One region of the Nocardioides sp. Z24_21 genome, then DNA from elsewhere that is predicted to be linked to it. Evidence: predicted binding sites of a transcription regulator. Region 1 holds the regulator's gene; each other region holds the start of a gene.
What was found. Region 1 encodes LexA, which represses DNA repair genes until DNA is damaged. Its sites were predicted from a motif close to TCGAACANNTGTTCGA; they were not measured.
Positions count from the first base shown of each region.

Region 2: AC3X7Z_RS13295 (HNH endonuclease signature motif containing protein) is a predicted target of LexA. The motif match lies at 1,061-1,076, and genes of this name have one in related genera.
Region 3: recA (recombinase RecA) is a predicted target of LexA. The motif match lies at 3,736-3,751, and genes of this name have one in related genera.
Region 4: AC3X7Z_RS00380 (SAV_6107 family HEPN domain-containing protein) is a predicted target of LexA. The motif match lies at 3,293-3,308, and genes of this name have one in related genera.

Region 1 covers NZ_JBYTTH010000001.1:955,528-961,175, reverse strand. Annotated here, with positions in the region: gene AC3X7Z_RS04695 (NAD(P)/FAD-dependent oxidoreductase) at 1-966, opposite strand, end outside; gene AC3X7Z_RS04690 (nuclear transport factor 2 family protein) at 1,010-1,369, opposite strand; gene AC3X7Z_RS04685 (hypothetical protein) at 1,366-1,752, opposite strand; gene AC3X7Z_RS04680 (NAD(P)-binding domain-containing protein) at 1,770-2,183, opposite strand; gene AC3X7Z_RS04675 (LysR family transcriptional regulator) at 2,266-3,147, shown strand; gene lexA (transcriptional repressor LexA) at 3,149-3,871, opposite strand; gene AC3X7Z_RS04665 (SDR family oxidoreductase) at 4,000-4,818, shown strand; gene AC3X7Z_RS04660 (LysM peptidoglycan-binding domain-containing protein) at 5,010-5,363, shown strand; gene AC3X7Z_RS04655 (hypothetical protein) at 5,565-5,648, shown strand, end outside.
Region 2 covers NZ_JBYTTH010000003.1:367,475-373,122, reverse strand. Annotated here, with positions in the region: gene AC3X7Z_RS13305 (hypothetical protein) at 1-449, shown strand, start outside; gene AC3X7Z_RS13300 (CBS domain-containing protein) at 431-871, opposite strand; gene AC3X7Z_RS13295 (HNH endonuclease signature motif containing protein) at 1,273-2,526, shown strand; gene AC3X7Z_RS13290 (MmcQ/YjbR family DNA-binding protein) at 2,679-3,032, shown strand; gene AC3X7Z_RS13285 (VOC family protein) at 3,184-3,624, opposite strand; gene AC3X7Z_RS13280 (IS30 family transposase) at 3,952-5,106, opposite strand; gene AC3X7Z_RS13275 (hypothetical protein) at 5,244-5,648, shown strand, end outside.
Region 3 covers NZ_JBYTTH010000003.1:197,509-203,156, forward strand. Annotated here, with positions in the region: gene AC3X7Z_RS12535 (HipA family kinase) at 1-287, opposite strand, end outside; gene AC3X7Z_RS12540 (PPK2 family polyphosphate kinase) at 284-1,135, opposite strand; gene AC3X7Z_RS12545 (phosphoribosyltransferase) at 1,179-1,667, opposite strand; gene AC3X7Z_RS12550 (regulatory protein RecX) at 1,729-2,556, opposite strand; gene recA (recombinase RecA) at 2,546-3,598, opposite strand; gene AC3X7Z_RS12560 (MFS transporter) at 3,817-5,040, opposite strand; gene AC3X7Z_RS12565 (DUF3046 domain-containing protein) at 5,067-5,261, opposite strand; gene AC3X7Z_RS12570 (class I SAM-dependent methyltransferase) at 5,258-5,648, opposite strand, start outside.
Region 4 covers NZ_JBYTTH010000001.1:77,984-83,631, forward strand. Annotated here, with positions in the region: gene AC3X7Z_RS00365 (SCO2097 family morphological protein) at 65-505, opposite strand; gene dinB (DNA polymerase IV) at 604-1,773, opposite strand; gene AC3X7Z_RS00375 (methyltransferase domain-containing protein) at 1,798-2,568, opposite strand; gene AC3X7Z_RS00380 (SAV_6107 family HEPN domain-containing protein) at 2,677-3,123, opposite strand; gene AC3X7Z_RS00385 (hypothetical protein) at 3,411-3,878, opposite strand; gene AC3X7Z_RS00390 (YbaK/EbsC family protein) at 3,923-4,396, shown strand; gene AC3X7Z_RS00395 (DUF4126 domain-containing protein) at 4,409-4,999, shown strand; gene AC3X7Z_RS00400 (phytoene desaturase family protein) at 5,010-5,648, shown strand, end outside.

The DNA.
Region 1 (5,648 bases):
GAAGAAGGGCGTGTAGCCGTACGCCTCGTCGGCGCCCGCCATCGCCCTGCCGGCGTGCTCGCCGGACTTCTCGGCCTGGTCGACGTGCTCGACGCGTCGGCGCCCCAGCAGCGCGTCGGGGTAGGACGCCACGTCGCCGGCGGCGTAGACGTCGGGGTCGCTCGTGCGCAGGTGCTCGTCGACCACGACGCCGTCCTCGACCTCGAGGCCGGCGGACTCGGCGAGGCCGGTGCGCGGCAGCACCCCGACTCCGATGACGGCCGCGTCGGCCGCGACGTCGGTGCCGTCGGCGAGGCGGATGCGGACGCCGCTGTCGTGCTCGGTGCCGCGCTCGACCGAGCCGTGCACGAGCCGCACGCCGCGGTCGGCGAGCGCCTTGGTCACCGTGGCCGCCAGCGCGGTCGGGAACATCTGCTCCTGCACGTCCTCGCGGTCGAGCACGAGCGTCACCTCGACGCCGTTCTGCACCAGGGCGGAGGTGATCTCCGAGCCGATGTAGCCGCCACCGACGACGACGACGTGGCTGCCCTCGGTCGCGATCGTCCGCAGCCGCTGGTAGTCGGCGGCGGTGCGGTAGTAGACGACCCGCGGGCCCGGGTCGACGGGGACCTGGCGGGGCTCGGCACCGGTGGCCAGCAGCAGCTTGCCGTAGCCGACGGTGCTCCCGTCGGCGAGGCGTACGACATGGGCGCCGGGGTCGATCTCCGTCACGGTCGTGTCGGTGGCGAGGTCGACCGCGTCGTCGTCGTCGAGGTCGTAGGCCAGCGACGCCCCCTCGAGCGTCTCGTCGTCCTTGAGCCAGAGGTCCTTCGACAGCGCCGGTCGGTAGACGGGCTTGTCGGGCTCGGAGCCGATGACGGCGATGCGGCCGCTCTCGTCACGCGAGCGGATGCCCTTCGCGGCGCTCGCCGCAGCGACCCCCGCACCGACGATGACGTAGTCATAGGACTGCTCGAGGTGGCTCATGGAGCCATCGTGCCCGCCGGACCCTGAGGTGCACCGGTCCGCGTCAGGACGCGTGCCGGTGGTAGACCTTGTTGGCGATCCGCCAGACGCCGTCGACCCGCACCAGGACGAACATGTCGGTGAAGACGGACTCCCCGTGGCGCAGCGTCATGGTCGCCGTGGCGACGGTCCCTTCGACGCACACCTGGTCGACGGTCCTGCTCCGGTCCGCCTCGTCGGGCGCCGGCGTGCCGTCGAACAACGCGCAGTAGTCGTCCATCGACCAGGAGGTGAAGGTGCCCTCACGCAGCCCTTCGACGTGCGCGGTGGGCAGGAACGCGGTGCGGAACCACGACGGGTCCCCCGTAGCGTGCCCGCGGGCATAGGCGTGCAGCGGCGCCCGCACGTCGTCGATGCCGGTCACGACGTGGCCGTCCGGGTGGAGGCGGAGAGCGCCACGGCCGACACGTCGTCGGCTCCGGTCAACCGACCCGTCGTGACGAGGCGGGAGAGCCGGTCGAGCGGGGCCGAGGGTCCTCCCGCAGCTGCGAGGAGCCCGAGGTCCTTGACGAGCGCGTCGACGGTGAAGTGCGCGGTCTGGTCGGGGCGCTCGAGGCGAGGGCGGAGCGATCCCACGGTGTCGCCGAGCCGCCCGAGGGCCAGCACGTCGAGCGCCGCGGTGAGCGGGAGCCCGAGCGCCGCTGCGCCGGCCAGGCAGTCGCGCACGGAGAGCAGCGCGGCGGCCAGCGACGCGTTGGCGACCAGCTTGGCGGCCGCGGCCTCGCGCGGGGTGGCGAACCGGCTCACGCCGCCCAGCACCGGTGTCAGTGCCGTGACCGCTTCCTCGAGTCGGCTGCCGGTCCGCCCGCCAGGAGGCGCAGGGTGCGGGCCCGGACCGCCGGCACGGAGCCGACGACGGGCGCGTGGACGTATCGGCCGCCCGCCGAGGACACGATCGACGCCAGCGCGTCGGCCTCGTCGACTCCGACCGTGCTCGTGACGACGACCAGTCGCCCGGCGAGGTGCTCGGCGACCTGGGCGAGCACCGCGCGACAGGCAGGCCCGTCGTAGACGGCGAGCATGACCGGCCCCGGGCGCGCCAACGCCTCCGGGGCCGTGCCGGCCGTCCCGCCGCCGCCTCTGCTCCACGACGCGACCCGTGCGCCCGCGGAGGCAAGGGTCTCTGCCATCGCCCGGCCCATCCGCCCGAGCCCCAGCACCACCACGTGTTCGTTCATGCCTACGACCATGGAACCGGCAGCGGCCTGCGACAAGCGGAGGTGTCGCATCGCTCCATGCGGTCTGCGCATACTTCTCTGCATGGCGTTGACGGCGTGGCGGACCTTCGTGGCGGTGTGCGAGGCCGGCTCCTCCGCGGCCGACGAGCTCGGCTACACCCAGTCGGCGATCTCGCGCCAGGTGGCGAGCCTGGAGCACGACCTCGGCGAGGCCCTGCTCGAGCGCCTGCCGCGCGGGGTCCGGCCGACGGCCGCAGGGCAAGCGCTGCTGCCGCACGCGCGCCTGCTGGTGGGTGAGGCGGCCCGGGCGAGGGACGCCGTACGTCGCGCCCGCGCTGGCGACGCGGTGCCGCTCACCCTCGGCGCCGTGCCCTCCGCCTCCGTGGACCTCGTGCCCCGCACGCTGCGGTCGCTCCCGGCCGAGGGTCCGCGGGTGGCGCTGCGCTCGGACGGCTCGGCCCGGCTGCACGAGCGGGTGCGCACGGGCGACGTGGACGTCGCGGTGGTCACCGACTATCCACCCGGCCTGCCCACGGACCCCGAGGTGCGACGTACGAGACTGCTCGAGGACGAGATGTGCGTCGTCCTGGCCGCGGGGCACGCCCTGGCCGCCGGCCGCCGGCGCGTGCGGCTCACGTCGTTCGCCGACGAGATCTGGGCCGAGGACCACCCCGGCTCGGGCAGCCTGCTCGAGCGGGCCGCGGGCCGGGTCGGGTTCGAGCCCAGGGTCGAGCTGGTGGCGGGCGACCTGCTCGGCAAGGTGGCACTCGTCGCGGCCGGGCTCGCCGTCGCCCTCGTGCCGGCGATGCTGGTGCCGGGCCTGCCGGCGGGCGTCGCCGTACGCCGTCTGGTCGCGCCACCGACCCGCACCGTCTACGCGCTGAGCCGCGAGCGTCGTCCGCGGACCGGCGTGCAGGAGCTGACGGCGGCGCTGGTCGCCGCCGCGTCCGGCTCCGCGCGGTAGGTCAGAGGCTGCGCAGGACCGCCGTCACCACGCCGAGGATCGTCGCGTCGTCGCCGGGGATCGGGTCGTAGGCGTCGTTGTGGGGGAGCAGCCACACGTGGCCGTCCTTGCGCTGGAACGTCTTGACGGTCGCCTCGCCGTCGATCAGCGCGGCGACGATCTGGCCGTTGGTGGCCGTCTGCTCCTGGCGGATCACGACGTAGTCGCCGTTGCAGATCGCCGCGTCGACCATCGAGTCGCCGGAGACCTCGAGGAGGAAGAGGGTGCCGTCGCCGACGAGCTGCTTGGGCAGCGGGAAGACGTCGGTGACCTGCTCCTCGGCGAGGATCGGGCCACCGGCGGCGATGCGGCCGACGACCGGGATGTTGATCGCCGTCGGCATCGCGTCGCCGATGCCGGTCTCGTCGATCGAGGTCTCCTCGCCGCTCGACATGCTGCGACGGGCGGCCATCACCTCGGGGAGGAACACCTCGAGGGCGCGGGGACGGTTGGGGTCGCGCTTGAGGAAGCCCTTGCCCTCGAGCACGCGCAGCTGGTGGGCGACGCTCGAGGACGACGTGAGGCCGACGGCCCGGCCGATCTCGCGCATCGACGGCGGGTAGCCCTTGGTCTCGATGGAGTCCTTGATCGTGGCGAGCACCCGCTGCTGGCGCGGGGTCAGGCCGGTGGCGTCCGGGGGTCCGTCGGGCATCTCGATGACGTTCTTGTCGTCCTGCTTGGCCATGCGTCCTCCAGTGCGGTTGCCCCCTCCGTCCACGGCTGGTCAGGGAGGAGCTGGTGCGCCCACCGTAGACCGCCCGGCAGGTCAGGATCAAACACCTGTTCGAAGCCGCGTGTCGCTAGGGTCCCGCCATGACGACACGCTCCTCGACACCCTCCTCGACCGGGACCCCCACCGTGAGCGTCGTGACGGGTGGTGCGCGTGGGATCGGTCGCGGCATCGCCGAGCTGATGATCGCCCGCGGCCACCGGGTCCTGATCGGCGACCTCGACGGCGCCGCGGCGACCGCCACCGCGGACGAGATCGGCGCGGTCGCCGGCCTGGCCCAGGACGTACGCGACCCTGCGTCGCACCGGCTCGTGGCGGAGGAGGCGGCTCGCCACGGCGAGCTGACCGCGTGGTTCAACAACGCCGGCGTCGGCGACGACGGCACGCTCGCCGAGCTGGCGGAGGAGCAGGTGCGCCGCTTGGTCGAGGTCAACCTGCTCGGCACGATGTGGGGCACCCGCGCGGCGCTCGCGGCGTTCGGCCCAGCGGGTGGCGACGTCGTCAACGTGGCCTCGCTCGCCGGCCTCGGCCCGGTGCCGGGATACAGCGTGTACGCGGCCACGAAGGCCGCGGTCGTCTCGCTGTCGACGTCGGTCAACGCCGAGTCGCCGCGCGGGGTGCGGGTCCACGCCCTGTGCCCCGACGGGGTCGACACCGCGATGCTCGCCGCGCAGGACCCCGACGGCCTGGGGTCGCAGCTGGTCTACTCGGGAGGCCCGATCCTGGCCGTGGCGGACGTCGCGGCGGCCGCGGTCGAGCTCGTCGGGTCGAGCCGGGTGGTGCGTGCCGTGCCGGGGTGGCGCGGGGGAGTCGTGCGCGGCTCGGCGCTGGCTCCCGGGCTGATGCAGCACGCGGCCGGGCTCTTCGCCGCGCAGGGCCGGCGCGCCATGAAGCGCCGCTGACGTCTCCACCTGGGAAGCCCCGAACATTTGTTCGACGAGGTGCTTGCGTCGTTCGAACACGTGCTCTACCGTCGTACACATGTTCGATCGAACGTCTGATCGACCACCGGTGGCCGAGGCCACTGTCGGTGGGCCCGACTAGACATTCGCTCGACAGAGACGACCGGCTGATTCTTCCCCAGGAGGCCACCATGAGCACCCTCAGCCTTTCCCCCGCTTTCGCCCCGGCTGCTGCCCAGTGCCGCTCCACCGTGCGGCTGACCCGCCGTGGCCGGCTCGTGGTCTTCCTGACCTCGCTGTTCCTCGCCCTCGCCGTGGCGTTCGTCCTCGCCGGCGGCGCGGTCGGCACCGGCGAGGCCGGCCAGCCCGCCCCGACCCAGATCGTCCAGGTGGCGCCCGGCGACACCCTGTGGGGGATCGCCAGCGACATCGCCACCGACGGCGACGTCCGCGCGGTGATGACCGAGATCGAGCGGCTCAACGCCCTCGAGTCCGCCGGCCTCGCGGCCGGCCAGAAGCTCCGCGTCCCGGTCGTCTCCGACTGACGCGCGAGGCCTCCATCAGCCGCTTCGACCCCGGCTGGTGGACCAGGGGAAGGCGAGGGGCGGGCCCACGGGCCCGCCCCTCGGCGCATTTCCATCCCGGCCCCGCTGGGGCGTCGTCCACAGGTTTCGTCGCCGGGGTGGTTGCGGGGGCGCGGGAATGGGTAGTTTCAGCGTGCTGATGTCGTTCTCGGGAGGCACTTCATGCACCTGCCCCGCGCACTCGCCCTCACCCTCGCCGTCCCGCTCCTTGTGGCCGGGTGCTCCGACGAACCCGCCCCCGAGCCC
Region 2 (5,648 bases), on a different contig from region 1:
GCTCCGGGCTGGCGCCGGAGGCCTCCGGCCCGCTGGCCCGGTGGCTCGACTCCCTCGCCGTGGGCGATCTCGACGGCGTCGGTCCCGACCGGTTCCTGCTGCTTCTCGGCGCGTTCGCGATCCAGCTCTCCACCGGCAACGTGCTGGTCCGGCTGGTGCTCAAGGCGACCGGCACCATCAACCCGCGGGCCGACGGCGCGATGCCGCCCACCCGGCTCAAGGGCGGGCGCCTGCTGGGTCCGCTCGAGCGCGTCTTCATCCTCGCCCTCGCCCTCGGCGGGCAGGTGACGGCGGCCAGCGTGGTCGTCGCCGCCAAGGGGCTGCTGCGCTTCCCCGAGCTCTCGTCGCGGCGCGACCAGGACCGGATCCACCAGCTCACCGAGTACTTCCTGCTGGGGTCGTTCGTGTCGTGGCTGGTGGCCCTGGGCTCCTACGTCCTGCTGGCCTGAGCGCCGGGGCCGTCGGTGCGCTCGGCGCGCCGCGAGGCGACGCCGGCGTCGGTGCAGAAGCCACCTCCGTGGCGCTTGAGGCAGAGCAGCCCGACCAGCAGCCCCTGGCGGTCGACCACGGCGACGCGCCGCTCGCCCACGGCGCGCATCGCCCGGCGTACCTGCTCCGCGGGCAGGTCGGCGCCGATGGTGCGCCCCTCGAGCACGGCATGCGCGAGAGCGGGCTGCTCCCCGGACCCGGCGGCGGCGAGGTCCCGGCGCACGAGCGTGCCGAGCAGCTGCTCGCCGACCCGGCCCGTGCCGGTGAGCAGCACCATGTGGACGTGGGGGCTGGCGAGGACCTCCTGTACGTCGGCCACGGTCGCCTCCCCGTCCAGGACGATCGGGGACCGCAGCATCACCTCTGCCACCCGTGCCGTCACCCTGTGACGATAGGCGCACCCCGCGCGAGTGTCTGCCTCGGGCGGCGAGCGGGGACCTCAGGTCGGGGCGGGCCGCCCCGCGGGCGGTACGAGCAGCAGCCGCTCCCTGCGGAGGGGGAGACGCCCGGGCGGGTGCGGCGCTGCGGCGTCCGTCCCCGCGACGGTGGGCTCCGCGCCGCTCGTCCGCGATCGAACACGCTTGCGAATATGCGCAAGAGCGCGTAGTCTGATCGGACGCACCATAGGTCCATGGCTCCAGGGCGTCGCCCGGGCCATGGCTGAGTGGAGCGAGTTGCGAGGGTGACGTAATAGTCCGGGGACCCGGGCCTCCAGGAGCGACGACCATCGATCGATCGCGCGCGTGCGCGATCGGCTCGTCGTCGACGTGGAGGAGGTCCGTGGTGGTGCACCCGATCATCGCCGCCGCCTGCGACGTCCGCGCGCGCCTCAAGTCGGTGTCCGGGGCCAACCCGACGTTCATGACCACCGCCGAGAAGGCGAGCGCGTTGCGTGAGCTGGGTCGGGCCGAGGGACAGCTGGCCGAGCTGCGGTTGCGGATCCTCGCCGAGGCCGGCGACCTCGCTGCCGACACCGCGGCCCGGGACGCCGCCGGCTGGCTGGCGCAGCAGACCCGCACGTCGTTCGCGGACGCGCGGTCCGACCTGCGCCTGGCCGAGTCGTTGGACCGCCACCGGCCGGTCCTCGCGGCCGCCATGCGGGAGGGCGCCGCGAGCCTGGCGCAGGCGCGGGTGATCGATCGTGCGCTCACCGCGCTGCCCGGTGCCGTCGCCGCCGAGACCGTGTCGCTGGCCGAGGCGCACCTCGTCGACCGGGCGGGGGAGTTCGGTCCCAAGGAGCTCGGTCGCATCGGGCGCCGCATCCTCGACGTCGTCGCGCCCGAGGTCGCCGAGCGAGCCGAAGCCGCTCGGCTCGCCGACCTCGAGGCCCACGCCCGCGAGCACACCCGGCTGACGATGCGTCGGCTCGGCGACGGCACGACCCGCATCTCCGGCCGGCTCCCCGACGCCGCGGCGACACGGTGGGTGACCTACCTGGAGGCCTTGACCAACCCGCGACTGGCTGGTCCCGCCGGGGGCGACGTCGCCGAGCGGCTTCCCCACCCGCGCCGGATGGGCGAGGCGTGGATCCAGCTCCTCGAGACCCTCGACGCCGGTCGGCTGCCGGTCCACGGCGGCGACGCGACCACCGTGGTCGTCACCATCTCGTTGGAGTCGCTCAGGGCCGAGCTCGCCACGGCGGACCTGCTCGGCTCGGGACTGGTGCCGGGCGACGAGCTCACGGGGGACCGGATCACCGCCGCCGAGGCGCGCCGCCTGGCGTGCAGCGCCAGGATCCTTCCGGTGGTCCTCGGCGGCGAGGGCCCGCCGATCGACCTCGGCCGTGTCCGGCGCCTCTTCACCCCCGCGCAGCGCAAGGCGCTCCTGGTCCGCGACCGCACCTGCCGTGCCGAGGGCTGCGAGATCCCCGCCACCTGGTGCGAGGCCCACCACCTCGAGCCCTGGCACCACGGCGGACCCACCGACCTCGCCAACGGCCTCCTGCTCTGCACCCACCACCATCACCGCGTCCACGACGCCGGACACCGGGTCGACCGGCTCCCCAACGGCGACCTCCGCTTCCATCGACGCAGATAGGAGGCACGGGCGGGACAGTTTCGGTCGGTCATCGGGCGAGCAGGAGCCGGTGACACCCGGTCAACGAGGGAGGACGATGTCTCGATGGGCCGACTCGCGATCCCCGCGGCCGCGTCCTGAGGGGCCGGTGCGGTGGTGGTGCGAGAGTGGCGGTGATCGACGACGTCCGCGCGCTCGGGTCGGAGCTCGAACGTTCCTACGAGGTCTACGTACGAGGGCGCCTGAAGTTCCGGGTCAAGCAGATCGTCTACGTCGCGTTCTCCCTCGACGAGCGCGTGATGGGGTTCGGGTTCCCCAAGGAGGAGCGCGCCGCACTCGTGGAGAGCGAGCCGCACAGGTTCCACCTGCCCCCGCAGGCCGACCTGCGCTTCCACTGGGTCCACGCCGACCTTGCGACGCTGGACCCTGCCGAGGCCCGCGAGCTCGTCGTCGACGCCTGGCGCCTGGTCGTGCCGCAGAAGGTCTCGCGCGCCTACGACCTCGCCCACCCCCACGGCCCGGGCTGACGTCCGCAGCCGAGCGGGAGACCTCACGGGGTTCGTCCCTCACGGCGACGCAGCACCGGATCTGCTGCAGGCCCGGGTTCGTTCCCCGGCTCCGGCAGATGGAGAGGTCGACGCTACGACCGCATCGCACTGCCTCGCCTTGGTACAGGCCTCAACTGACGCAGAACTCGTTGCCCTCGGGGTCGCGCATGACGACGCAGTAGAACGACTCACCGGGGCCGAGGCCTTGCGTCCTTCGCTCCACAGCTGCTCCGAGGCCGACCAGCTCGACCACACGTGCCTCGACCAGCTCGACTCGCCGCTCCATGGACATCGTGTCGTCACGACCCGTTGGATAGAGGTCGAGGTGGAGTCGGTTCTTGCCCGTCGTCGGCTCGGGGACCTTCTGGAACCAGATGGGCGGGCGGAGACCTGCCGGGTCGAAGATCCGGTCGTCGAAGGCGTCGTCGTCACCGAGGCGCGATCGGTAGTGCCGGTCCCAGGTGGTGGCCGAGCCGGGAGGCGGGGACGGCTGGTAGCCCAGCGCGGCTGCCCAGAACCGCGCGAGCCGCCGCGGGTCGTTCGCGTCGAAGGCCAGCTGCCAGAAGGTCACGCGACCCAAGGTAGGGGGCGATCCGGGGGGTGTGTCGACGCCCACCCCCAGCCACCCGGAAGACCCACGCCGAAGCCGCTCCTTGACACAGAGGGGTGCCAGATCCGGGTGCATCACGGATGACGACTCTGGCACCCTGCCTTATCGTTAGCGGCCAGCCTGCTCAACGCCCAGCGCTGGTACTGGGCGTCACTGAACCCAAGGATGACGGCACCGTTCGAGTCGGACCAGGCCCCAGGAGGCGCCGTCCCTCAGTGGGCGGCGACCTCCGAAAACACCTCAGGACATGGCGCCTCTACGCGCGCATCTCGGTGCGGGTTCAGGCGGTCAGCGCAACACCTCGGCTAGTGCTTGTGATGGTGTCTTGAAGCCGAGGGTCTGTCGAGGGCGTTCGTTGAGCTCTTGAGCGATGGCATCGAAGTCGTCTTGGGTCAAGGTGCGGAAGTCGACCCGGCGGGGCAGGTACTGACGCAGAAGTCCGTTGGTGTTCTCGTTGCTGCCACGCTGCCACGGCGACTTCGGATCGCAGAAGTAGACCTGCACACCGGTGGCGACGGTGAACCGCTGGTGTTGGGCCATCTCGTGGCCGAGGTCCCAGGTCAGGGATTTCGTCAGTTGCTGCGGCAGCGTCGTGACTGCGGCAGCCAGCGCATCGGCGACCGCGTCAGCCTTGTGATTGCCACCAGGTAGCGCGACCAGCATCAGGAACCGGGTCGAGCGCTCCACCAAGGTGGCAACGGGGCTCATCCCTTTGCCGAACACCAGGTCGCCTTCCCAGTGGCCGGGTACCGCCCGGTCCTCTACCTCGGCCGGTCGCTCGGAGATGTGCAGCGTGTTGGGCCGGCCGCCACGACCGTCGGGCAACCGAACTCCCTTGGGTCGCCGGATCACCCGCCCGGTGCGCAGGTGAGCGGTCAGTTCTTTGCGCAGCGCGCCGCGGGACTGGACGAACAGGGTGCGGTAGATGCTCTCGTGGGACACGTGCATCTCCGGGTCGTCGGGGTAGGTGGACTTGAGCCAGCCTGCGATCTGCTGGGGTGACCATCGTCGCTGAAGCTTCTCGGCCACGATGCCAGCCAGCACCGGGTTCAGAGCCAGCTTGCACGCCTTGGGACGGGTCGCACGCGACCACGCCTCACGATCGGCTCTGGCTGCTCTGTATCGCCTGGGCCCGCCGTTGGTGTTGATCTCTCGGCTAACCGTCGAGGGCGCTCGACCCAATCGAGTCGCGATGGCTCGGATCGACTCCTGGGCCGCCAAGCCCCGAGAGATCTCCTCGCGCTCCGCCATCGACAGGCGACAACGTGATCGACGCCGAGGATCGGGTCTGACCCCACCACAGCGCAGCAGGTAGGTACGCACCGTGCTCGGTGACAGACCCAGTTGCCGCGCTGTCGGCTTCGCTGCCTGCCCCTCACGCAGCCTCGCCCACAGCGCGTCGATCGTCTCTGGCGTCAGCTTCTCGTAGTCACCACGTCCCACCGCAACCTCCTCGAGTTAAGGAAGTGTTGCGCTGACCCCTTGAGAGCACCGGGATGAGCGGGCGCTCGGTTCGCGGCGGGTCCGGAGTTTCAAGCGACCTCCCTGCAGGCGTCGCGCGAGTGCGCCACACTGCCTCAGTGAGCGCCGGGCGGATGGGGAGAGCCGTATCTCTTGCCTGTGTCGTGATTTCGCTCAGCGCGTGCGGCGGGGCACGAGCCGTCGACGGCGGTGACGCGACCGTGCTGGTTGCCGAACGAACTGGTGGAGGCATGGACGCACGCCTCGAGGGAACCCTTGCGGTCGTCGATGGGTGCTTGGGCATCACTGATGTCACTACGTATCGCGACACGGTCGTCGTATGGCCGCACGGCACCGAGGTGACGAGCGACGCCCCCACCACCATCGAGCTCCCCGGCGTTGGCGAGATCGCTGTCGGCGAGAAGGTCTCCGTCGACGGAGGCGTGGACAGGAGCACCACGGGTCGGGTCGGCGGGCTGGTCGTCCCGTCCTACTGCGACAGCACCGAGATCTGGCTCGCGCGC
Region 3 (5,648 bases), on a different contig from region 1:
AGCAGGTCCTGGACCTCCTCGTCGGCCTCGTAGCGCGCGAGCTCGGGGTCGAGGTCCAGCACGACCAGCCGCGGGGTGCGCAGGCCGAGGCGGGTGGCCAGGCCGCTGACGATGACCTCGGCGACGAGCACCTTCGCGCCCTGGCCGGCGCCGCGGAACTTGCACACGTAGGTGCCGAGGTCGTCGCCCTCCACGACGCCGGGAAGGCTGCCGCCCTCGCGCAGCGGGGTGACGTAGCGGGTGACCTGGACCGTCGGGAGGGGGCCGGTGACTGCGGTGCTCGTCACCGGACCGGTGCCTCCTCGGCGAGCCGCCGGATCTCGGCCGCGACGTCGAAGCGGGCGGCCGGCCAGTGCAGGTCGAGGCCGCGCAGGGTGTCGAGGAGGATGTGGGCGATCGCCAGGTTGCGATACCACTTCTTGTCCGACGGCACGACGTACCACGGCGCGGCGTCCGTGCCCGTGCGCTCGAGGGCGATCTCGTAGGCCTGGCGGTAGGCCGACCACATCGTCCGCTCGTCGAGGTCGCTCGTGTCGTACTTCCAGTGCTTGTCGGGGTTGGCCAGCCGCGCCGCGAGGCGGTTGTTCTGCTCGGCGGCGCTGATGTGGAGCATGCACTTGACGACCGAGACGCCCTCGTCGGTCAGCCGGGCCTCGAAGTCGTTGATCGCGCCGTAGCGGCGCTCGATCTCGGCGGGGTCGGCGAAGGAGCGGACGCGGCCGATGAGGACGTCCTCGTAGTGGGAGCGGTCGAAGACCCCGATGTAGCCGGCCTCCGGCAGCCCCTTCTCGATGCGCCAAAGGAAGTCGTGCGCGAGCTCCTCCTCCGTGGGCGCCTTGAAGCTGGTGATGCGGATGCCCTGGGGGTCGACCAGGCCGATGGTGTGGCGCAGCACGCCGCCCTTGCCGCTGGTGTCCATGCCCTGGAGCACCAGCAGGATGCGCCGCTGGGAGCCGGCGGTGCGCTCGGCCCACAGCCGCTCCTGGAGGTCGGCCAGCTCGACCTGCATGTCGGCGAGCGCGGACCTGCCGTCGGTCTTGGTGCCGTCGAAGCCGGGCGTGGCGTCGGTCGCGATCGTCGTGAGGTCGACGGGTCCGCCCGGCAGGCGGAGCGCGTCGGCGATGGCGGGTCTCATGGGGTCATCATGGCCCACCGGCGCCCGTACGACGGCGTACGCGTCAGTGCGCCATCGCGTCGGGATCCACGACCGGCGGCAGCACCGACCAGGGGAAGTCGATCCAGCGCTCGGTGACCCGCCACGAGTAGTCGGGTCGGATGACCGACTGGGGCTTCTCGTAGATGACGACCGTGCGCACCTCGGCGACGTGTCCCTCGCAGAACGCGTGGACGAGCTCCAGCGTGCGCCCGGTGTCGGCGACGTCGTCGGCCACCAGCACCTTCAGGCCCGACAGGTCGACGGCCGCCGGGGTCGGGGGGAGCATGATCGGGACGTCGAGGCGCTGGTCGACGCCGGTGTAGAACTCCACGTTGACCACGGAGATGTTCTTCACCGCCAGCGCGTATCCGAGCCCCATGCCGAGGGCGAGTCCGCCCCGGGCGATCGCGAGGATCATGTCGGGATGGAACCCCGAGTCGGCCACCTCCTGGGCCAGCTCGCGCGTCGCCGTGCCGAACAGGTCGTAGGTCAGGACCTCGCGCTCGCTCACGGCACCATCCCACCAGAGGCGGTCGCCCGTGGGAGAGGCGGGCCCGCAGCCCGGCCCCGGGTCAGAAGTCGGGGTGGGGCTCGTCGACCTCGGCTGCCCCGGCCAGCGCCTCGCGGACGACGGAGAACGCGAGGCCGGCGGGGTAGCCCTTGCGAGCGAGGAGGCCGGCCAGGCGGCGGGTGGCGACCTGGGGGTCGAGCCCTGCCATCGAGCGCAGCTTCTTGTCGACGAGCGCCCGGGCGGCGATGCGCTGGTCGTCCTCGTCGATCTGCTCGAGCGCGGCCTTGGCGTCGTCGTCGCCGACGCCCTTGCGCCGCAGCTCCTGGGCCAGGGCGCGTGGGGCGAGGCCGCGACTGCGGTGCCGGCTCTCCACCCACTGCCGGGCGTAGGCGGCGTCGTCGATCAGCCCGACCTCGGTGAAGCGGTCGAGCAGGCCGGCGGCGAGGTCGTCGGGCACGCCCCGCTTGGCCAGCTTGTCGGCCAGCTCCTGGCGCGAGCGCGCCTGCCCGGTGAGGGTGTCGAGGAGGATCCTGCGGGCCACCGCCTCGGGGTCGGCCTCGACCTCCGCGGCGGCAGCCTCCTCGCGGGCGAGCCTGGCCGCCTCGCGCTCCTCCCAGGTGCGGGTGCGTCCGCGACCACCCGAGCGACGGCCACCTCGACCCCCACCTCGATCGCTGCCGCGCCCAGCGCGATCGCCTCGGGCAGGGCGATCGGTGCCGGGCTCCGGGGTCTCGGCGCCGGTCCCGGTGGGCGTGGGTGGGACCTTCCCCACCCACGCCTCCACGCCGAGGCCGACGTCGCCGACCCACGACGGGGCCGGCCGGGTCTCCGGCCCGACCGCACCCGACGAGGGTCCGGATGCGGAGCCGGGCGCCCGGTCAGAAGTCATTGACCCCGATGGGCTCGTCGCTCAGGTCGTCGGCGGGCTTGTCGACGGCGGGAGAGACGCCCAGCTTCTCGAGGATGAGCTTCTCGATCTCGTTGGCGAGGTCGGGGTTGTCCTTGAGGAAGTTGCGCGAGTTCTCCTTGCCCTGGCCGAGCTGGTCGCCCTCGTAGGTGTACCAGGCGCCGGCCTTGCGGATGATGCCCGCCTCGACGCCAACGTCGATGAGACCGCCCTCGCGGCTGATGCCCTTGCCGTACATGATGTCGAACTCGGCCTGCTTGAACGGCGGGGCCACCTTGTTCTTGACGACCTTGACGCGGGTGCGGTTGCCGACCATGTCGGTGCCGTCCTTGAGCGTCTCGATGCGACGCACGTCGAGGCGCACCGAGGAGTAGAACTTCAGCGCGCGACCACCGGTCGTGGTCTCCGGCGAGCCGAACATCACGCCGATCTTCTCGCGCAGCTGGTTGATGAAGATGGCCGTGGTGCCGGAGTTGTTGAGGGCACCGGTCATCTTGCGCAGCGCCTGGCTCATCAGGCGGGCCTGGAGGCCGACGTGGCTGTCGCCCATCTCACCCTCGATCTCGGCGCGGGGCACGAGCGCGGCCACGGAGTCGATGACGATCAGCGACAGCGCGCCGGAGCGGACCAGCATGTCGGCGATCTCGAGGGCCTGCTCACCCGAGTCGGGCTGCGAGACCAGGAGCGCGTCGGTGTCGACGCCGAGCGCCTTCGCGTAGTCGGGGTCGAGCGCGTGCTCGGCGTCGATGAAGGCGACGATGCCGCCGGCCGCCTGCGCGCTGGCCACCGCGTGGAGGGCGACCGTCGTCTTTCCGGAGGACTCCGGACCGTAGATCTCCACGACGCGCCCGCGCGGCAGGCCGCCCAGGCCGAGTGCGACGTCGAGGGCGATCGACCCCGTGGGGATCACCTCGAGCGGGGCACGCGTCTCGTCGCCCAGTCGCATGACCGAGCCCTTGCCGAACTGCTTCTCCACCTGAGCGAGCGCGGCATCCAGGGCCTTCTCGCGGTCTGCACCAGCCATTGCAGTGTCCCGTCTTGTCGTCGTGTCGTGAGAGGTACGTCTGCGACGCTAGGGCGAGCCACCGACAGTCCCTGATCAGGACGGTCGAACGCTGTGGACAACCTCGCCCCTCGTCATACCTGTGGAAGCACAGTAGCCCGAACAGGTGTTCGATGTCGGCTCCGGGTGCGGCGTGTCGCGCCCGGTTCGTGAGTGGGCGGGGCGGGGTCGGGAGCAGGTCAGGCGTGGCGGTGGGTGAGGGTGCCCGCGACCAGCACCGCGCCCGCCAGCAGCGCGGCGAACATCGCGAGCACCGGATAGCCGAGCGAGCCGACGATGACGCCGGCGAGCGCGCCTCCCCCGGCGGCGGTGAGCGACATCGCCATGTCGGAGGTGCCCTGCACGTCGGTGCGCGCCTCGATGGGCGTGCGGTCGGCGATCACCGTCGACGCCGCGACGGTCGCGCACGACCAGCCGACGCCGAGCAGGAACAGCCCCGCGAAGATCTGCCACGACGTGCCCTGCGGCGACAGGCCGCACAGCGCGAGCGAGACCAGCAGCACGACTCCCCCGGCGACCAGGACCGCGGCGCGGCCGTAGCGGTCGGCGGCCCAGCCTACGAGCGGCGAGAAGGCGAACATGCCGAGCACGTGCACCGAGATCACGAAGCCGATGACCTCGAGGTGCGCACCGCCGTGCTCCATGTGGAGCGGCGTCATGATCATCACGGTGACCATGGCGGCGTGGGCGCAGGCCATCGCCACCACCGCGGCGCCGACCGCCGGCACGTCGCGTACGACGACGACGAACCGACGCCACGACCGCCCGCGCGGCTCGCGGTCGTCGGGCGCGGCGCCGGCCTCCTGCTGCGCGAGCAGCAACGGGTCGGGGCGCAGCCGCCACCAGACCCACCCCGCCGCGAGCACGAGGACGACGGCACCGATGGCGAAGCCGCCGGTCAGCTCGGGCACGCCGATCGACCGGGCGACGCTCGCGCCCACGCCGGTGAGGTTGGGCCCGGCGACGGCGCCGATCGTGGTGGCCCACACCACGACCGACAGCGCTCGGGCGCGGTGCTCCTCAGTGGCGAGGTCGGTGGCGGCGTAGCGCGAGCCGTTGTTGACCGCCGTCGTGGCGCCGAGCAGCACCGCGCCGAGCAGCAGCACCGCCATCGAGTCGACGACGCCGGCGACGACCGCCAGCACCGCGCCCGCCGCGCCCGCGAGGTAGCCGAGGACGAGCCCGACGCGTCGTCCGCGGCGTCGCATCACCCGCGCCAGGGAGTAGGCCGCCGCAGCCGTGCCGAGGACCTGGAAGGTCTGCGCGAGGCCGGCCATCGTCTCGCTGCCGGAGATGTCACGAGCCAGCAGGGAGGCCGTCGCCACGCCGATGGTCACGCCGACGGCGCCGACGGCCTGCGAGACGACGAGGGTGCGCACCGTGCGCCGCTGCACGTCGGCCACGGAGAGGCCAGCCTCCAGCCGGGTGGTCACCGCTCGCTGTCCGGGAGCTCGAGGTGGCGGCGCACCGCGGACCAGACCTGCTTGGGAGGGATGCCGGCGTCGAGCGCCTCGCGCGTCGTGCGCCCGTCGAGTTCGCGCACGACTGTGAGCTCGGCCCAGGTGCGCGAGTAGTCACGCCCGAGGACCTGGTCGAGCCGCGCCCAGAGCTCCGTGTGCCTCATGGGGACACCCCATCACGGACCGCCGACACCTCGAGCCACGACTCCGACCGCTTGCCCGAGATCTCGCCGCGCACCTCGACCTCGGCCCAGCCGGCACCGAGGACGACGGCGCGCAGGGCGTCGGCGCGCCAGTAGGTGAAGTGGCGCCGGTGGCGGATCGACCCGTGCGTCGACCACCCCTCACCGTCACCCTCCTTGAGGGAGATCCGCAGCAGCCCGCCGGGCCGGGTGACCTCGGCGAGGCGCCCGAGCACTGTCGGCAGGTCCGCCCGGGCGACGTGGAGCAGCGAGGCGTTGGACCACACGGCGTCGTAGGGGCCCTCCGGCGAGGTGAGGTCGTCGACGAGGGGGTCGAGGAGGTCCGCCTGCCATCCTCGCTGGCGCAGG
Region 4 (5,648 bases), 880 kb from region 1:
GAGGGACGCAGTCGGACGAGCGGGCGCCTGGCGTCGATGGGACGTGATGCGCGTGCTGCGGAGGTCAGAGGCCGCGCTCGCGGCGGCGACGCCACCGCTCCTCCATGCGCTCCATGAAGGGGCCGCCCGAGCGCTGCCGGGCGGGCCGGCTGGGGCGACCGCCGTCGACGACCCCGAAGCCGGTGCGGCCCGAGGCACGCACCGTGGGAGCCGCCGGGTGACCGGGACTGCGCGCGGAGGTCAGGGCCAGGATCGCGCCGCCGAGCATCACCACGAAGCCCAGCACACCGACCACCGTCTGGAGGACGGCGTTGAGGTCGAGGAGCACCGCGACGATCAGCAGACCGATGCCGACGAGGAGCACGGCACCGCCCAGGATCATCCGGCGGCGAGCAGCCCGCTGGAAGGACGTGCCGCGCAGGGTGGAGGCGAGCTTGGGGTCTTCCTCGACGAGGGCGCGCTCCATCTGCTCGAGCATTCGCAGTTCTTCCTCGGAGAGCTCCACGGTTCCTCCTCACCTTCTGCTGCAAGTCTAGGCACGCTGCTGCGCCTAGGGTAGGCGTCCCCCAGAAAATTCCGTCCGAGGGGCGAGGAACGCCTCCCTCACACGAGACTCGCCGGGCGCACGGCGGCCGCCCCGAAGCGGCGCGTGGCCCGGTCCACCGCACGGTCGGCCTCGGCCCATCCGTGCTCGGGCTCGCCGAGCACCAGCTGCCGCTGCACCGTCGCCCGAGGGACCAGACCCTCGACGCGGACGCCGACCAGACGCAGGCGCTCGCGCCGCAGCCGGAGCGCGTCGTAGAGCCTGGTCACCGCACGGTGCACCTCCACCGTCACGTCGGTCACCTCGGGCATCGTGCGCGAGCGCGTGATGGTCGTGAAGTCGGCGAAGCGGACCCTGAGCGTGATGGTGCGCCCGACCACGCCGGCCGCACGCATCCGGCCGGTGACCCGCGCGGAGAGGCGCAGGAGCTCGCGGACGACGACCTCGCGGTCGTCGGTGTCGCGGGCGAAGGTCTCGTCCGCACCCATCGACCTCTCGGGCTCGTGGGGGCCGGGTGTCGCGGAGAGCTCGCTGCGGTCGGTGCCCCACGCGAGCTGGTGGAGGTGGCGACCGAGGTGGCGGCCCAGGGTCTGCTGGAGGGTGGCGAGCGGCGTGTGCGCGACGTCGCCCACGGTGAGGAGGCCGGCGCGGCGCAGCACCGTCCGGGTCTTCTCGCCGACGCCGAAGAGCTCCCCGACGTCGAGCGGGTGCAGGAACGACGCGACCTCGGCGGGCGGCACCACCACCACGCCGTCGGGCTTGGCGCGCCGGCTCGCGACCTTGGCCACCGACACCGATGCCGCGACCCCCACCGAGCAGGTGATGCCCTGCTCGTCGTGGATGGTGGCCCTGAGCCGCTCCGCGATCTCACGGGGCTCGCCCAGGCGTCGGGTCGCACCGCGCACGTCGAGGAAGGCCTCGTCGAGCGACATCGCCTCCACCACGGGAGTGACGTCGCGGAAGGTCTCCATCACCGAGGCGGAGACGCCGGCGAAGGCGGCGTAGTCGGGCGCGAGCACCACGACGTGCGGGCACAGCCGACGCACCCGCGCCATCGGCAGCGCCGAGCGGATGCCGTAGCCGCGCGCGACGTAGTTGGCGGCCAGCACGACGCCGCGCCCGCTGCCGCCCACCACCACCGGCTGGTCGACCAGGTCGGGACGCTCCCGCAGCGCCACGGAGGCGAAGAACGCGTCCATGTCGACGTGGAGGAGCGGCGTCTCGGTCACCGCCGGCCCCCGCGGGGGCGACTGTCAGCGCCGGGCGATGACGTGGAGCTGGGCAGCGAGGGGGAGGTATTCGGGGCGGGTGGCCACGGCCTGCTCGAGCTCGAGCAGCGCCGCGGTCGCGCCCGGCTCGAGATCGAGGAGGTTGCCCGGGACGAGGTCGGCGAAGACGCGGACGGCGTGCACGCTCTCGGGACGCAGGCCCGCGGTGGCGAGCAGCTCGACGACCTCGTCGTGGGTGAAGCGGTGCCCACCGCGTCCGGGCTGTCCCGCCGACGACCCGCCGTCGTCGAGCAGCTCACGGGCGGCCTGGAAGTGCCCGGCCATGGCGCGCGCCACCACGGCGGCGTGACGCTGCGCCACCAGGAGGCTGAGGTGCCCGCCGGGGCGCAGCACCCCGGCGATCGAGGCCACCGACGCGGCGGCGTCGTCGACCATCTCCAGCACGCCGTGGCACAGGACGAGGTCGGCGAGGTCGGCCTCGTCGACGAGGTGCGGCAGGTCGGACAGGTCGCCCTGCTGCCCGGTGACGCGGTCGGCCACACCACGCTCGCGGGCGCGTCGGTCGAGCGCGGCCAGCGCGTCGGGGCTGGGGTCGATGACCCGGACGGCGTGGCCGAGCTCGGCCAGGGGCACGGCGAAGCCGCCGGTGCCGCCGCCGACGTCGACGATGCGGGCGGGCCGACCCTCCGCGTCACCACGGTGCTCCAGGAGCCGGCGTACGCCCTCCCAGGCCACGCCGCTGCGGACGGACTGGCGGCGCTCACTGGCGGACGGGCTGGCGGACGGCTGGGCCATGGGCGCCACCCTAGTGGCTCGTCGACCGAGCCCCGCGGGCGCACGCGGGCGCGCCCGGATCGTCCGGACGGGAGGACGCGCGAGTCGGAGGTCACCTCTCTCCCCGCCTCAGGCGACGCTCGCGTGCGGGACCAGGCCGAGCGTCTGCTCGACCACGGCCAGGAAGCGGTCGGCGTCGCGCACCAGGTCGTCGGCCTCCCGCTCGCTCACGGCACGGGTCGAGCCCGCCTCGGCGGCGGCCCGCTTGGCCGCACCCGCGGCGAAGAAGGTCGCCCACTCGGAGAGCTCGGGGGCGACCTCGGCCAGCAGCACCCAGGCGTTCTTCTGCCGGCGCCCCCGCGGCGCGGGCCGGGCGCGGGCGGCAAGCAGTGCGGCCGCCGCGCAGAGGGCCGCGACGTGGGCGCAGGCGTAGCGCGTGGGCACGTCGCGAGCCGTGATCGCGTCGCGCAGCGACGTGGCGGAGCGCTGGAGGTAGGAGTGGGCGGTGGCCGGCAGCAGGTGCGGGCCCGGCTGCGCCAGTGGGTGGCGGCGGGCGCTCGCAGCGGCGGCACTCATGCCCGCTCCTCGGTCCGGGCGACCGGCGAGCCGCGGGAGTCGTCCGTCACCCCGCTCCGCACCTCGACAGGGTCGTGGTCCTGACTCATCGTGCCTCCTCCGCACCTCGGTCGACCCCGGGGCCGACCCGGGTGGAGGTGGGGTCGAGGTCACGCCCACCCGGGTCGCATCGAACAGATGTTCGAACACCGCCACGGTACTACCTGCCACCGACAGCCCGTCAAGGCCGGGCGAGGGATGGGCCGGGCGAGGGATGGGCCGGGGCGGGCCGGGGCGGGCCGCCCCGCTCAGTCGCCGCGCAGGAAGGCGGTCGTCTCGCGGCGCCACAGGAAGAACGACAGCACCAGGCCCTCGACGATCACCAGCGCCGAGAGCACGACGAACACCGCCGGGAGGCGGGCGTCGAGACAGACCACCCCGACCAGGACGCCGATGCCCGCGGTGCCCGTGAGCACGGGCCGGGTCCAGCCGTGGCCGCCGACGAAGAGGGACCCGAGCACGAGGACGAGGGCGGCGAAGCCGACGAACGCGACGATCGACAGGGCGACGAAGCCCGGCACGATCGGGCTCTCGCGGAGCAGCTCGATGCCACCCTGGGCCAGGAGCCCCTGCGCCGACGGGTTGCCCTCGGCCCATCCGAGGATCACGTCGTCGCGCATCAGCCGGATCAGGAGCGTGATCAGGCCCGCCGTGGCGACGATCAGCACGAGCACGCGCAGGCTGTTGACCACGGATCGCGGCAGGTCGCGCGCCATCGGATCTCCCCTGGGGCTCGTCGTCGGGTCGCTAGGCTCGCGCCATGTCGACGGAGCACGCATCGATCACCTCGTTCCGAGATGACCTCCACCGGCGCGGCGGCACCGGTGACGTGGTCATCCTGCCCGACAGCGCCCACACCGCGGCTCTCGCCGCGGCGGCACTCGGCTGCGAGGTCGGCGCGATCGCCAACAGCCTGCTCTTCGACGCCGACGGCGAGCCGGTCCTCGTCCTCACCTCGGGCGCACACCGGGTCGACACCGCCGCGGTGGCCGAGCGCATCGGTGTCGCGCGCCTCCGGCGGGCCGACCCCGACTTCGTCCGGCTCCACACCGGCCAGGTGATCGGCGGCGTCTCCCCGCTCGGCCACCCGGCCCCGATCCGCACGTGGATCGACCCGTGGCTGCGACGCCACGACGTCGTGTGGGCGGCGGCCGGCCACCCGGCCGCGGTGTTCTCCACGTCCTTCGACGAACTGGTGGCGATGACGGGCGCCGTCGAGGTCGAGGTCGCCTGAGGTGCCGGCCTGATGGACGCCTTGGCACTGACGTTCTCGAGCGGGTGGGCGAGCGGCATCAACGCCTACCTCGTGGTCCTGGTGCTGGGCGTCGCCGACCGGCTCGGCTCCTTCGCCGACATCCCCGACGCGCTGGGCCGGTGGGACGTGCTGGCCGCGGCGGGCTTCATGTACGCGATGGAGTTCGTCGCCGACAAGATCCCCTACATCGACTCGACGTGGGACGCGATCTCCACGGCCGTGCGCCCCACCGCGGGGGCGGTCATCGGCGTGCTGCTCGCCGGGGACGCCTCCTCCCTCGACCAGGCCGTGCTCGGCGTGGTCGGCGGGGGCACGGCCCTGCTCAGCCACCTCGCCAAGGCGGGCGGGCGGCTGGCGCTCAACTCCTCCCCCGAGCCCGCCACCAACGTGCTGGCCAGCATCACCGAGGACGCCGCGGTGCTGGGCGTGGTCTGGTTCTCCCTCGAGCACCCGCAGGCGGCCGCCGCGATCGCCGGCGTCCTGCTGCTCCTCGGCCTGGTGATGCTGCTGCTCGTCGGGCGACTGGTCCGCCGTGGCTGGCGCCGGTGGCGCGCGAGGGAGCCCGTCCACCGGGTCGCCTAGGGTTCCCCCCGTGGCACGCGTGGTGGTGGTCGGCGGCGGGTTCGGCGGCATGGCCGCCGCGGCCCGGCTGGCCAAGCTCGGCCACGAGGTCACTCTGCTCGAGAGGTCCGAGCGGCTCGGCGGCGCGCTCACGACGGTGGAGCACGACGACTTCGCCTGGGACGCGGGACCGACCAGCACCCTGCTGCCCGCCGTCGTGCGCGACCTGTTCCGCAAGTCCGGTCGTCCGCTCGAGCGCGAGGTCGACCTCCAGCCGCTCGACGTGGTGCGCGAGCACCGTTTCGCGGACGGCTCGTCGCTGGTCCTGCCGGGCGGGTCGCGCGCGGCCCAGCTCGCAGCGTTCGACGAGCTCGGCGCCGGCCTGGGACAGCAGTGGGTCGATCACGTCGCGTCCTACGGCGAGCCGTGGGAGCTGCTGCGCAAGGAGTGGTACGAACGCCCCTTCGACGCCGACGTCGCCCCGAGCGAGCTGCTCAGGCTGCTGGAGCGGCGGGAGTCGCTGCACCGGCGGCTGCGCCGCACGCTCGGCGACGAGCGGCTGCGGCTGGTCGCCGGGCACCGGGTCGTCATGGACGGGCACGACCCGCGCGACGCGCCGGTGATCGCCGGCGTCGACGTCTACCTCGAGCAGCGCTTCGGCGCCTGGACC